Regions from separate parts of the Thioclava sp. 'Guangxiensis' genome, predicted to be linked through region 1. Evidence: riboswitches for the same ligand, from Rfam matches in the RefSeq annotation. Region 1 holds a riboswitch; the other holds the start of a gene.
The links. A riboswitch is a leader RNA that binds a small molecule or an ion and turns the genes downstream of it on or off. The one in region 1 is predicted to bind cobalamin.

Region 1 (6,538 bases):
ACCCGCTGCAAGTGTCACCCGCCAACCGGGCCCTCCTGAAGCTGCCGGCACAGCCAGCGGCGCCTTCTGGGACAGCGCATCCGCCAGCGCCTGCAGGAGAGCGGGACTGGCCGGTGCTGCCAGTTCGGGCGTATCGAGCAGCGCGAGGAACTGATCGCAGGCTGCAAGCGCCACCTTGATCAGCGCATCGGTCGCGCAGGCACCGGGCTGGCGCAGGGTCTCGAAAGCAGTCTCGAATTCATGCACGAAGGCCGACAGCGCTGAATGCCCGAACATCGCGCTCGACCCTTTGAGCGTATGCAATTCCCGAAAAAGGGAATCGATCAGCTCCCGATCCGCAGGACGCGATTTCAGATCCAGCAGGTTTGCCTCGATCGAGGCCTGCAACTCCAGCGCCTCGGCAAGAAAGATCTGGGCAGCGTCGTCATCCATCGACATCAGCCCGCGACCTTCTTGACCACATTCAGAAGCTGCTGCTGGTCGAAGGGTTTTACCATCCAGCCCATCGCCCCTGCCGCCTTCGCCTGCTGTTTCAGATCGTCGCGCGTTTCGGTCGAGATGAAGACGATCGGCACGCCAAGCGCCTCGGGGCGCGCACGATAGGTGCGGATGAAGGTCAGACCGTCCATCTTGGGCATGTTCTGGTCGGTCAGGATCGCATTGGGTCGCTCGCCCTGCAGCTTGGCCAGTGCATCCTCACCATCAGCGGCCTCGATCACCCGATAGCCCGCGCGGGTCAGCGTTGCACTGACCATCTGGCGGACGGAGGGAGAATCATCGATGGTGACAATCGTTTTGGTCATGAAGTGCGGCCTTGGATTGGGGCCCTGCGACAGATGCGCCGTCACGGATCAGGTGCGGTGCCGCGGGACGGGAAACTAACAGGGAATGATATCGACCCAGACACCATCCGGATCGCGTTTGAGCTGGTCATCGGTGAGCGCGGACTGCGCAAGTATCGCGGGCACAGGAGAGGTATCCTCCAGCGTGACCTGAAGCCGCGCCTTGCGGAGCTGCGCCGTGCGGAAGGCCGCGATCAGCACCGACATTCCTGCCATGTCGCAGGCCGTCCATCGGGCGGTCTCCAGGCGGATGGACGCACCAGCGACAAGTGCCTTGTCGAGCTGGCTGGCGACGGCCTTGGCATTGGCAATCGTGATCTCGCTGACCATCATGTGAGAAATTACTCTTCTGGGTTGCATCATCCAGCAAGAGATCGCCCCAAAGAATTAACGGAGAGCTAAATACGCCACAAAACCTGACGGCTTAATTAAAAAGCTATGAAAATTCAGGGCTGGTGTCGCGACAGGAAGGGCCGGTGGACAGGTCCCGGAATGCATCAATCACAGTGGCTGCGGATCGCTGCGCCAAGCCCAGATACGGCATAATGAAATCTTCATGCCAGAAAGCTGCTCGTCATCAATCTATTTCTTAGATGTATCTGATATCCTTATCAGAAATTCGATCGCATGTCTATTGCCCGTTGTGCATATCTACCGCGCGCAAACGTGAGTTGTGCGCCAGCACCAAGCCCGTATAACCGACGCAACCTTCGACGTTGTAGAAGGCGTAACGAGTGACCTTTTCTTGCTGTTCGCGCACCACTCCCTGGCCGCGCGCGCCCCGATGTCTTATCGGGATTTTCTCAACAGATAGATATCCATGATCCAGCCATGGCGGTGGCGGGCCTCGGCCCGCGCGGTCAGGATTCGCTCCGAGACCTCGGCAAGCGGGCCGGACAACCGCAGCTCTTCCGCCATTCCGGCATAGGCCGACCACCAGATCTCCACCCCCTCCGGATCGATCGCGGTGAAGGCCCCACCCTCGTCGAGCATGACCACGACACTCTCGGCGCCCTCGGGCCAGCCGTTATGGCGCAGATTGCGCCCCGTAGTGATGGTCACCGGCCCGCCGACCGTATTGAGCGGGATGGCATGGCCCGCCGTCATCGCCTGAATGGCCGTAATTCCGGGAATGACGCGAAGCTCGAGCGGCATCCGCGCGGCCACCCGTTCGGCCAGCCGGAGCGTGCTGTCATAGAGCGATGGATCCCCCCAGACGAGAAAGCCCGCGCGCCCGCCTTGCGGGAGAGCGGCGCGCAACTCCTCTTCCCAGATCCTCGCGATGGCGTCATGCCAATCCGCCACGCGGCGCTGGTAATCGGGTTCGGACGCATCGCGCACCGGAAGGGTGAACTCGCGCAGCGCAGGCCCGCTATCGGGCAATACACGCGCGCAAATCGCGCGTCGTGCCTGTGCCAGATCATCCTTTGCTGCACCCTTGAGCGGGATCAGGATCACCTCGCAGGCTTTCATCTCTTCGATGGCCTGAAGCGTCAGATGGTCAGGGTTACCGGCCCCGATCCCGATCAGAGAGATTGCCCACATTACCGCCCCCAGACGTTTCGCAGAAAAAGAACCGCAAAAGAAAACCGCAGCCCGTGACAGGCTGCGGTCGGATCCTTAGCAGGTGCGCCAGGGCTGTGCCAGCACTCAGGCGGAATAGACGCGTGCGAGGACGAAGCGGTTGCGCCCCAGCGCCTTGGCACCGGCCAGCACGGCCAGATCGATGAGCGGCTCGACCAGCACGACCGACATATAGGCGATGCCGAAGGTGCCGACATTGGCCAGCGTTGCAACCGACACACCCTCACCGTAAAGCACCCAGAACGCGACCCATGCGATTACCCCGCCCTGATAGGCCGTCGAAAGCGCAAGCGCCTGTTTATAGGTGATATCGGCATAGGCGGTATCGGGGGCGATCAGGCGTTGGGCCAGCGCCTGAAGCGCGAAGAGCGGCACCAGAAGCGTGGTGACATTCATCGCATATTGCGGCAGATCCTGCGGCTCGAAGAACAGCCCCTGCGTCAGAAGCCCCAGCGCCAGGCCAATGGCCGCCGGCACGAAGCCCAGCATCAGAAACAGCGTGGAACCGAGGATCAGATGGACCTCAGACACGCCCGCCGGATGATGCGGCAGGATCTGGAACGAGACGAAAACCGCAGCGGTTGCGGCCGCGGCACGGGCCGCCATCATCGGCAGCTCTCCGGTTTTGAGCGTCCTGACCCCCTCATGGGCGACATAAGTGGCGGCACCTGCGGCGGTGGCGTAGCTCAGAAGAAGTTTGGCACCATGCACGATGCCCGGTTCGATATGCATATACGTTCTCCCTGCCGTCGACCCCGACGGCATTTATGGTGACTGACGACGGGCCAGCGGCCCATATCCACGGCAGGTCTCCTGACTCGCGACTCGTCACCTGCATGCCGCCTTCCCCCTTGCGGAGTGGCATTCCGGAGCAGGCTCACCGCTTACAGTTGCGGGGGCAGTTCCGGATTTGGCGCCTGATGGCTACACCGCACCGGATTCCCTTTTCATCCGGCAGCACCTCTCGGCCACCGGAAACCGTGGGATCACTCTTGGCGAACGCGGTCGTTAGGTCAAGCCGCGCGAAGCGGAAGCGCAGAAATTGGCACAGCCGGACAAGAATTGGCCCGTTCAGGCCAGCGCGCCATAGAAGATCAGCGCGGGCTTGACTGGAATCGCGCCACTCGCGGCCTGTTCGGTGATCTGGGCCGCCAGCTCGCGCATTGTCCCACGCCAGATCACCTCGTCGGGATGGGAAATCGATTCCGCCATCATGGCCGGCGTTTCGAGGCTCAGCCCCGCAGCCTCCAGCCGCTGTGCCAGCGCCACAAAGGTGCGCCGCGCCATATAGACCGCCGTGACCGCCTGCGCATCGGCCAGTGCCGCCATGTTCAACTCCTCGGGCAGCGCACCCGTGACGTCATGGCCGGTCACGAATTGCAGTCTGCGCGCGGTCAGCCGTCGCGTGAGCGGGATCTGTGCCGCCGCCGCTGCCGCCGAGGCCGCCGTCACCCCCGGGATGATCTCGAACCCGATCCCCGCCGCACGACAGGCGCTCAGCTCTTCCTCGAGCCGCCCGAAAATGCCGCCATCGCCCGATTTCAGCCGCACGACCCTGCCGCCCGCGCGGGCATGATCGACCAGAAGCTGGCTGACATGGTCCTGTTTTGGCGACGGACGTCCGGCCCGTTTGCCCACGCCGATCAGATCGCATTCGGGCCGCGCCAGATCGAGGATCGGACCGGCAGAGAGATCGTCGAAGAGGATCGCATCGGCCTGCCGGATACGCTCGGCCCCGCGCAGGGTCAGAAGTTCGGGATCCCCCGGACCGGAAGAGACGAAACTGACGAACCCGCTCATATATCCTCCGCAATCAGATGGAAGAAGGTGCCCGTGACATAACCCCTGCGCGATCCGGTTTCCACCACCGAAAGACCGGCCGCATCGGTCACGCTGGCCAGAGGCGCATCGGGCTGCGACAGGATGGACGAGAAATGGAACTCGTGCCCGCGCAGCGCCATGCCTTCGGCCTGCCCCGGAATGGGCGCCAGAAGCCGCGCGTGACGATAGCCCAGATGCATCTTACGTTTGGCATAGGAGGTCTCGAGCCCCAGAAGCCCCGCCATCGCGTGGCGTGTTCCGTCCTTGTCGACCAGCCCCTGCCCCAGCACCATATAGCCGCCGCATTCGCCATGCACGGGACGGGTCTGCGCGAAGTCGCGAAGCCCCTTCAGGAAGCTCGCCTTTCCGGCAAGCCGCCCCGCATGGAGTTCGGGATAGCCGCCCGGGAGCCAGACACAATCGGCCGTCGGGTCGGGTGACTGGTCCTCGAGCGGCGAGAAGAAACCGATCTCCGCACCGGCCTGCCGCCAGCCGTCCAGAAGATGAGGATAGAGGAAGGAAAAGGCCTGATCGCGGGCGATGGCAATGCGCTGGCCGGGGGGCGTGAGCGGAGCCGCAGCACCCGCAAGCGCGCGTGTGGGCGCGGCTTGCGCGCGTAGCGCCGCAAGGTCGAGATGCCCTGCCACCAGATCGGCCATCGCCTCGATCTGCGCGTCAAGCTCGGGCCGCTCGGAGGCCTGCACGAGCCCCAGATGGCGCGAGGGCATCTCGAGATCCTTCAGGCGCGGCAGGCATCCGAGGCAGGCAATGCCAGCCTCGGCCAGCCCCTCGCGGACCATCATCTCGTGGCGCGGGCTGGCCACGCGATTGACCACGGCCCCTGCGATCTTGACCTCGGGACGCAGCCGCGCGAACCCCAAGGCGACCGCGCCCACCGATTGCGCCTGCCCGCCCGCATCGATCACCAGCACCACCGGCCAGCCTGTCAGCACCGATAGATCCGCGGCACTGCCACGCGCGGTGGCCCCGGTTTGCGCGACCCCGTCAAAGAGCCCCATCGCCCCTTCGGCAATCACCAGATCCGCCCCTTCGGCGCCCGCAATGATCCGCGCCATCACCCCCTCGGGCATCGCCCAGCTGTCGAGATTGGCCGAAGGCAGGCCGGACGCCACCAGATGGAAGCCCGGATCGATATAATCCGGCCCCGCCTTGAAGGAACGGACCCCGACACCCGCACGGTGATAGGCGCGCAGCAGGCCCAGAGTGAGCGTGGTCTTACCGGTGCCTGACCCAGTGGCCGAGATGATGAGCCCGTTCATTCAGTTCCCTCCGGAAAACGCGGATCGGTCCCTACGGGGCGGTAGCGGCGGTCGTAATCGCCGGCATAGAGACGGCTCTCGTCAAACCCCTCCTGCGCCAGCGCCCGTCCCACCAGAATAAGCGCGGTGCGCCCCCGCATGCCCTCCGATGCCACAAGCACTGTGCCGAGCGTGGCGCGCACAATCTTCTGGTCGGGCCAGCTCGCGCGCCAGACGACGGCCAGCGGACAGTCCGCGCCATAAAGCGGCAAGAGCCGCGCGACGACTTCCTCGAGCACATGCACCGAGAGATGGATCGCGAGCGTCGCGCCGGTTGCCGCGAAATTCTCGAGCGTCTCGGTGTCGGGCATGGGGGAGGCCCGCCCCGAGGTCCGCGTGAGCACCAGCGATTGCGCGACGCCGGGCAGGGTCAGCTCGGTGCCGAGCGCGGCAGAAGCGGCCGCAAAACTGGGGACACCGGGGCAAATCTCGTAGGGAATGCCCTCGGCCCGCAGACGACGCAGTTGCTCGCCCATTGCCGAATAGACCGACAGATCCCCCGAATGGAGCCGCGCCACATCCTGCCCCGCCTGATGGGCGTGGCGGATCTCGGTCATGATCTCGTCAAGCGACAGAGGGGCGGTGTTGATGATGCGCGCCCCTGACGGGCAATGCACCAGCAGCGCCTCGGGCACCAGCGATCCGGCATAGAGACAGACAGGCGCCCGCGCGATCAGATCGCGCCCGCGCAGGGTGATCAGATCGGCCGCACCGGGGCCTGCGCCGATGAAATGGACGGTCATGGGTGATCCTCTTCGAGTGGTCCGGTGTCATATTGTCCGGCAAGCGCCGTCGTGATCGTGCCGCAGGGCGAGACCTTGCGGGGGGACAGGATCCGCGCGCCCACGCCGGCAGCCCCGAGCGCCAGTGCCTCGGCCACCGAGCCCGTGCCGAATGCGTTCATGATGCGGGAGGACACCGTGGGGGTCTGCACTCCGCGCAAGGCCGCACGCGGCAGGAGGCGCAGCGGGA
Region 2 (6,538 bases), on a different replicon from region 1:
AAGCGGCCTTCGTCCCCTTTGGACGATTTCCATTTGACGGCGGCAATCTTGCCATCTGGACCTTTCTCGATCTGGGTCACGGTGGTGTTGGTCATCAGCTTGACGCCCGCCTCGACGGCGAGATCGGCGTGGAAGACGCCGGAATAATTCGCGCCGATCGGGCAGACAGGGGCGCAGTTGTTGTTGCCTACACAGCCCGGACGGCCACGGTAATTACCGCTCATCATGGCCGAGGGCTCGGCCACCACATCAAAGCCCAGAGGCTCGATCCGGCTTTTGAAGGTGTCCAGCATGTAGCTGTTTTTCTGCGCGGGCATCGGGAAATCTTTGGAGCGCGGAGGCCATGTCTCGCCTTTGCGCACGCCAGACTGGTCTTCCTTCATATTGCCTGCGACGCCAATCTCGTATTCGGCCTTCACATACCACGGCTCGAGATCGCTATATTCGATAGGCCAGTCGCGGCCCACGCCATAGGTGGACTGCATCTTGAAATCATCGGGGATGAAGCGCCATGTCGCGCCGCCCCAGTGCCATGTCGAGCCGCCTACCAGTTTGAGGAAGTTGGCGATCATCGGGAAGTCGCCATCATTCTCGACATAGTCATGCGAGGCCGACGTATGCGCCCAGGGCTCGTCCGGATAGGGGCCGTTATAATCGGTGCGGCGGGGAGAATTGCGGAAGGCTTCGATCAGACGCCAGCGCGGAATGCGCACGCCCGCCTCGAGCATCAGAACGGATTTGCCTTGCTTGGCCAGCTCGTAGGCGGCATTCGCCCCTACCGTGCCGGAACCGATGACAATCACATCGGCATCATAGTCATTAGCCATTGGGTATAGTCCAGATTTCTAAAATAGTTACAGCGCGATCACTTGATGTCGTCAGCGGTGGGCGGCTCGGCCCAGTAATTCTGCTTGTGCTGCGAGTAGGTCGGGATCGGAGTGGTATTGCCGGTGGGCTTCCACATCAGCGCATCGCGATAGGTGACGAATTTCGCGTCATCCTTTTCCTGCGACGGATCGGGCGTGCCGGTATAGCCCAGATACCAGACGGCGGTGATCGTGGTCATGGTCTCGCGCAGATCCTGATCGGGACTGGTTGCAAGGAAGGCGTCGATATCCTCGACATCGGCGGATTTGATCGCATCCGACAGGGCAACGACCTTGGTGTCGAAGCTCGGATCCAGCTCGACCAGCTGGTCATAGGCGCGCTCGACCAGCTTGGGGTCGAAGCCCTTCTGCCGGGTCACGAAAGCGCTGATCGTGCCAAAACCCGCCGCCCCGTCCGCGGTGGCCGCCATTGCACGGCTCAGGCCCAGTCCGGTGCCCGATGCCGCCACAAATCCCGCGACCGCAGAGGTGATCAAGAAGTTGCGTCGGTCCATGCCGGAAAGCTCTTTCGACGCAGCCGGACCCTCGGCTTTATCGGTGCGACATTTGGTCTTGTTCAAAACGTGAAACTCCTCACTAATATTTCAGATAGGCCGCGTCGCGAAATGGCTGGACCGTGAAACAGTGCGGCTTCGGGCAAGCAAATTTCGAGTCGGGCTTTTGTATGCGTTTGTATGCAAACCATTGGCGCTGATCATGTGCGTGCTTATGAATGGTGTATTCCGGAAACAGCTATAATGGCGCATTATCTCCCGCTGGTGTGAAAATCCTTGAAAACGGTCGATTATGCTCGGTCTTGAATGGCGCTCAATGCGCCTTCGGGTAACCTGCCGAGGCACAGGTAACGCTACGTCGCGCTCTGGCTGCCAGAAATTCGTCGCGTGGCATCGCTTGACCTCGGCGGGGGAGGATGCAAAACCACCTCACCGGTATCCGCGAGGATATAATAGGGAATCCGCACCGCTCCGGCGGCAACCGGAACTGCCCCCGCAACTGTAGGCGAAGAGCGCCTTTGCAACACCACTGGGCCATCGGTCCGGGAAGGGCAAAGACGCGTTGAGGCGCCAGTCAGGAGACCTGCCGGCCTGAAGATGTTAACCGGACGGGGTGTGTCGGTAGGGCAGGCGGGGTCTCCGGCCCCTGTCCTTTATGGCGCTTTCCGCTCCTTTCGATAAGGACGGAACTGATGAAATGCATGATACTGGCCGTGGCCTCATTGCTGGGTGCGGTCTCGGCCTCCGCGCAGACGCATTATCCGCTGCAGATAGAAAATTGTGGTCGTAAGGTCCGCTTCGAGGCGGCCCCCGAGCGCGCGGTGACGATCGGTCAGTCGGCCACCGAGATCCTCTATTCGCTGGGGCTTGCGGATCGGGTGAAGGGCACCTCGGTCTGGTTCAACAAGGTGCTGCCGCGCTATGCCGAGGTCAATGCACAGATCCCGCGTTTGGCCGATAATGATCCGAGCTTCGAGAGCGTCGTGGCCCGTAAACCCGATCTGGTTGCCGTGCAATATGAATGGCATGTCGGTCCCAATGGTGTGGTGGGCACCCGTGAGCAGTTCGCAGATCTGGGGATCAATACCTATATCCTTCCCGCCGATTGTGACACCAAGGACAACAGCACCGGCGGCGATGGCACGCGGGTAGGCGCCTTTGATCCCGTGCAGGTCTATAAGGGCATCCGCCAGCTGGCCGAGATCTTCGATGTCGCCGACAGGGGCGAGACGCTGGTCGACGATCTGCAGGCGACCGAGGCGCGCGCCGTGGCACGGGCCAAGGCGCTGGATCTGCCGAAGGGCTTGAAAGCGGCCTTCTGGTTCTCCTCCGCCGATATCGCGCTCGATCCCTACATGGCGGGCCAGCTTGGTGCGCCGGGCTATATGATGCGCGCGCTCGGCCTTACCAACGTGGTGAAATCCGACGAGGAATGGCCCACGGTCGGCTGGGAGAGTATCGCCAAGGCCGACCCCGATGTGCTGGTGATCGCCAAGATGGACCGCCGCCGTTTCCCCGCCGATGATGTCGAGGAAAAGCTGAAATTCCTGCGCAGCGATCCGGTGACACGGCAGATGAAAGCGGTGCGCGAAGGGCATATCGTGGTGATGGACGCCCATGCCATGAGCGCGACCCTGCGCACGATCTACGGGCTCGACAGCCTGTCCGATGCACTGGCGGGTATGACTTTCCAATGAGCCGGAAGGCGCTTTTATGGGGTGCGGGGCTGATCGTTCTCGCGCTGACCCTGCTGGCCGGGGCGGCCATTGGCGAGACGCGGCTGCCGCTGGCTTCGGTCGCGAGGGTGCTCGCCAACCATCTTTGGCAGGCGGGCTATCCGGTGGACCGGATCGATGCGGGTATCATCTGGTCCTACCGGCTGCCCCGCGCGATTGTGGCGGCCAGCTGCGGGGCGGGGCTGGCGCTGACGGGGGTCGTGCTTCAGGCGCTGTTGCGTAATCCGCTGGCCGATCCCTATCTGATGGGGCTCTCGGCGGGCGCTTCCACCGGCGCGGTGCTGGTAAGTATCGCGGGGTTCGGGGCGGGGGCGCTCAGCATGTCGGCAGGCGCGCTGATCGGGGCGCTTGCGGCCTTTGCTGCCGTGGTTGCGCTGGCTCATGCCATCCCCGGCACGGCGCGCGGCACCAGCGGGGCGGCCGCGATCATCCTTGCCGGGATTGCAGGCAGCCAGATGTTCAATGCGCTCACCGCTTTCATCATCGCGCGCTCGGCAAATGCCGAACAGGCGCGCGGTATCATGTTCTGGCTGATGGGCAACCTCTCGGGTGTGCGCTGGGAGGATGTGCTCCCCGCCGTTGTGGTGACCTGCCTCGGCGCGCTCGTCTGCCTCTGGCACCGACATGCGCTCGATGCCTTCACCTTCGGGGCCGAGAGTGCGGCATCGTTGGGGATCAATGTGCCCAAAACGCGCGGGATCCTGATCACCGCGACCGCAGTGATGATAGGGGTTTTGGTGTCGAAAGTGGGTGCCATCGGTTTTGTCGGGTTGGTGGTGCCCCATGCGATGCGCTTTCTGGTGGGCACCCGCCACCAGCGCCTTGTGCCGGCCTCGGCGCTGGCGGGGGCGGTGTTTCTGGTTCTCGCCGATATTGTCTCGCGCATCATCGTGCCGGGGCAGGTTCTGCCCATCGGGGTGGTGACCGCGTTGATCGGGGCGCCCGCTTTCGCGCTGATCCTGATGCGGGGGGCGCGCTGATGGTGCTGCGCGTGGAAAACCTGCAGGCTAAGGCGCATCGGGTCGAGATCCTGCACGGGATCTCGCTGACGGTCGGGGAGGGTGAATATCTGGGGCTGATCGGGCCGAACGGCTCGGGAAAGTCTACGTTGATGCGGATGATGGCGGGTTTGGGAAAGCCTTCTGGGGGCAGGGTGCTTTGGCAGGACAGGCCGCTGGTGGAACTGGGCGCGCAGGTGCGGGCCCGCCAGATCGCGCTGGTCGAACAACAGGCCGAGACCACCGACCGGCTGCGGGTGCGTGAGGCGGTCGAGCTGGGGCGTATCCCCTTCCTGTCACCCTTGCGGGGCTGGAGCATGCGCGATAGCGAGGCGGTGACCCGCGCTCTCTCGGCGGTCGATATGGCAGGGCGCGAGGACCGGTTGTGGCACACGCTTTCGGGAGGCGAGCGCCAGCGGGTCCACATCGCCCGCGCATTGGCCCAGTCGCCTGCGCTTTTGCTGCTTGACGAGCCCACCAACCATCTTGATATCCGCCACCAGCTGGCACTTCTGGCCCTTGTGCGGAGCCTGCCCGTCAGCCGGGTGATCGCGCTCCATGATCTCAACCATGCGTTCTCCTGTGATCGGGTGGCGCTCTTGGAGGGCGGGCGGCTCAAGGCGATAGGTCCCCCTGCCGAGGTGCTCTCGCCCGACAATTTGCGCGAGAGTTTCGGGGTCGAGGCGCGGCAGGTGCGCGATCCGGACGGACATCTGGCGCTGCATTTCACAGCGAGCCTGCCGCGGGCCGGTTGATCGCGCGGCAGGCCGATCCCATCTTGCGGGATGGGCCTGCCGGACATATCCCTGCACCCGCCGGAAAAGGAGCATCCCATGGCCATACCCGATACCCAGATCCCCGTCTTCGTGCTGACCGGTTTTCTGGGGGCTGGCAAGACGACGCTTCTCAACCGGCTTCTGGAAGATCCCGCCTATGCCGATACCGCGCTGGTGATCAACGAGTTCGGTCTGGTGGCGGTCGATCATGATCTGGTGCGCAAGGGCCGCGAGGCGCGGGCCAGCGTCACCACGACGGGCTGTATCTGCTGCACGCGGGGCAGCGATCTGCGCGCCTCGCTTGACGAGCTGCTTGTGCTGCGGCGCAACGGGACGCTGCCGCCTTTCTCGCGGGTTATCGTGGAGACAACAGGGCTGGCCGATCTGGCCCCCATCGTGAACAGCCTTATTCCCGGCGGGCTGGCGGCGGTCGCTCTGGCCGATCATGCGGTGGCGCGGGCGTTCCGGCTGTCGGGTGTGATCACGGTGGTGGATGTCGAGGGGATCGGGGCGGTGCTCGAGGCCCATCCCGAAAGCCTTCGCCAGATTGCCTTCGCCGATCATGTGGTCCTAAGCAAGACAGACCTCCACCCTGCGGGAGATCTGGGTGAGGCGCTGCGCGGCCTCAATCCGGGGGTGATCGTGCATGACGCGGCTGCCGATGGATTCTCGCCCGCCAGTCTGATCGGAGCTGGAAGCTACAGCGCCTTCGGCAAGGGCGAGCAGGTCGGCAAATGGCTGGCTGCTGAGGCGCAGCAGCCGCCCCTGACGGGCGGTCATTTCCATGATCTCAACCGGCATGGAGGGGTGCAGGCAGTGCCCTTGACCTCGGATACACCGGTTGATGAAACCGCGCTGCGCCAGTTCCTGACGCGGCTGACAGCCACGCCCTCGAACGGGCTTTTGCGGATCAAGGGGCTGATGGCGCTGCGCGATGACCCGTCGCGCCCGCTGGTGGTGCATGCGGTAGGCCACAGGCTCTATCCCGGTCTTCGGCTCGAGGGCTGGCCCGACGGGCAGGCCGGCAACCGGCTTGTGATCATCGGCACTGCGCTCGATGAAATGTCTCTGCGCCAGCAATTCGACCGTCTGGGCGGTCAGCCCTTTGCGGATTTTCCCATCGTGCAGGGCATCCGTTGAGCATATCGTGGTCCGGCGGCACCCGTCGGTTCACCCCTCGGTTCACGCCGCCCGTTCACGCCAGCGTGCGTTGACAGCCGCGTTCTGCGGGCGCAGAAGCCATAGCTGAGTTGTTTGGTCGGGAATAAACGCCCACCGATCCAGAGCTAGGCGAAAGAGGCAGGTCATGCTGGCAACTTTGGTGATCGCGCTCCGTGAAGGGCTTGAGGCGACGCTGATCGTAGGGATCATCGCGGCCTTCCTGCGTCGCAACGGGGCGGGGCTCGGCCCGATGTGGGCGGGGGTCGGGCTGGCGGTTCTTCTGTCGCTCGGTGTGGGGCTTGGCCTCAACCATCTCGAACAGAGCCTGCCGCAGGCCCGTCAGGAAGCGCTCGAGACACTGATCGGCGTGGTGGCCATTGTCTTTGTTACCGGCATGATCTGGTGGATGGACCGCCACGGGCGTGATCTTAAATCGAGCCTTGAGCAGGATGCGGCGGCCGCGCTCTCGGGACGTGGGGCCACGGC

Region 2: another riboswitch for cobalamin. It lies ahead of ABEB22_RS18810 (ABC transporter substrate-binding protein); the one in region 1 lies ahead of ABEB22_RS11890 (energy-coupling factor ABC transporter permease).

Annotation. Positions count from the first base shown of each region.
Region 1 covers NZ_CP155822.1:2,402,327-2,408,864, reverse strand. The annotation lists gene ABEB22_RS11910 (chemotaxis protein CheA) at 1-438, opposite strand, end outside; gene ABEB22_RS11905 (response regulator) at 438-803, opposite strand; gene ABEB22_RS11900 (STAS domain-containing protein) at 879-1,175, opposite strand; gene cobF (precorrin-6A synthase (deacetylating)) at 1,632-2,387, opposite strand; gene ABEB22_RS11890 (energy-coupling factor ABC transporter permease) at 2,493-3,158, opposite strand; cobalamin riboswitch at 3,212-3,424, opposite strand; gene cobA (uroporphyrinogen-III C-methyltransferase) at 3,498-4,226, opposite strand; gene ABEB22_RS11880 (cobyrinate a,c-diamide synthase) at 4,223-5,527, opposite strand; gene cobM (precorrin-4 C(11)-methyltransferase) at 5,524-6,309, opposite strand; gene ABEB22_RS11870 (cobalamin biosynthesis protein) at 6,306-6,538, opposite strand, start outside.
Region 2 covers NZ_CP155824.1:319,193-325,730, forward strand. The annotation lists gene ABEB22_RS18800 (GMC family oxidoreductase) at 1-827, opposite strand, end outside; gene ABEB22_RS18805 (sugar dehydrogenase complex small subunit) at 866-1,447, opposite strand; cobalamin riboswitch at 1,798-1,987, shown strand; gene ABEB22_RS18810 (ABC transporter substrate-binding protein) at 2,074-3,078, shown strand; gene ABEB22_RS18815 (iron chelate uptake ABC transporter family permease subunit) at 3,075-4,097, shown strand; partial or broken gene ABEB22_RS18820 (ABC transporter ATP-binding protein) at 4,097-4,612, shown strand; gene ABEB22_RS18825 (GTP-binding protein) at 4,949-6,031, shown strand; gene efeU (iron uptake transporter permease EfeU) at 6,198-6,538, shown strand, end outside.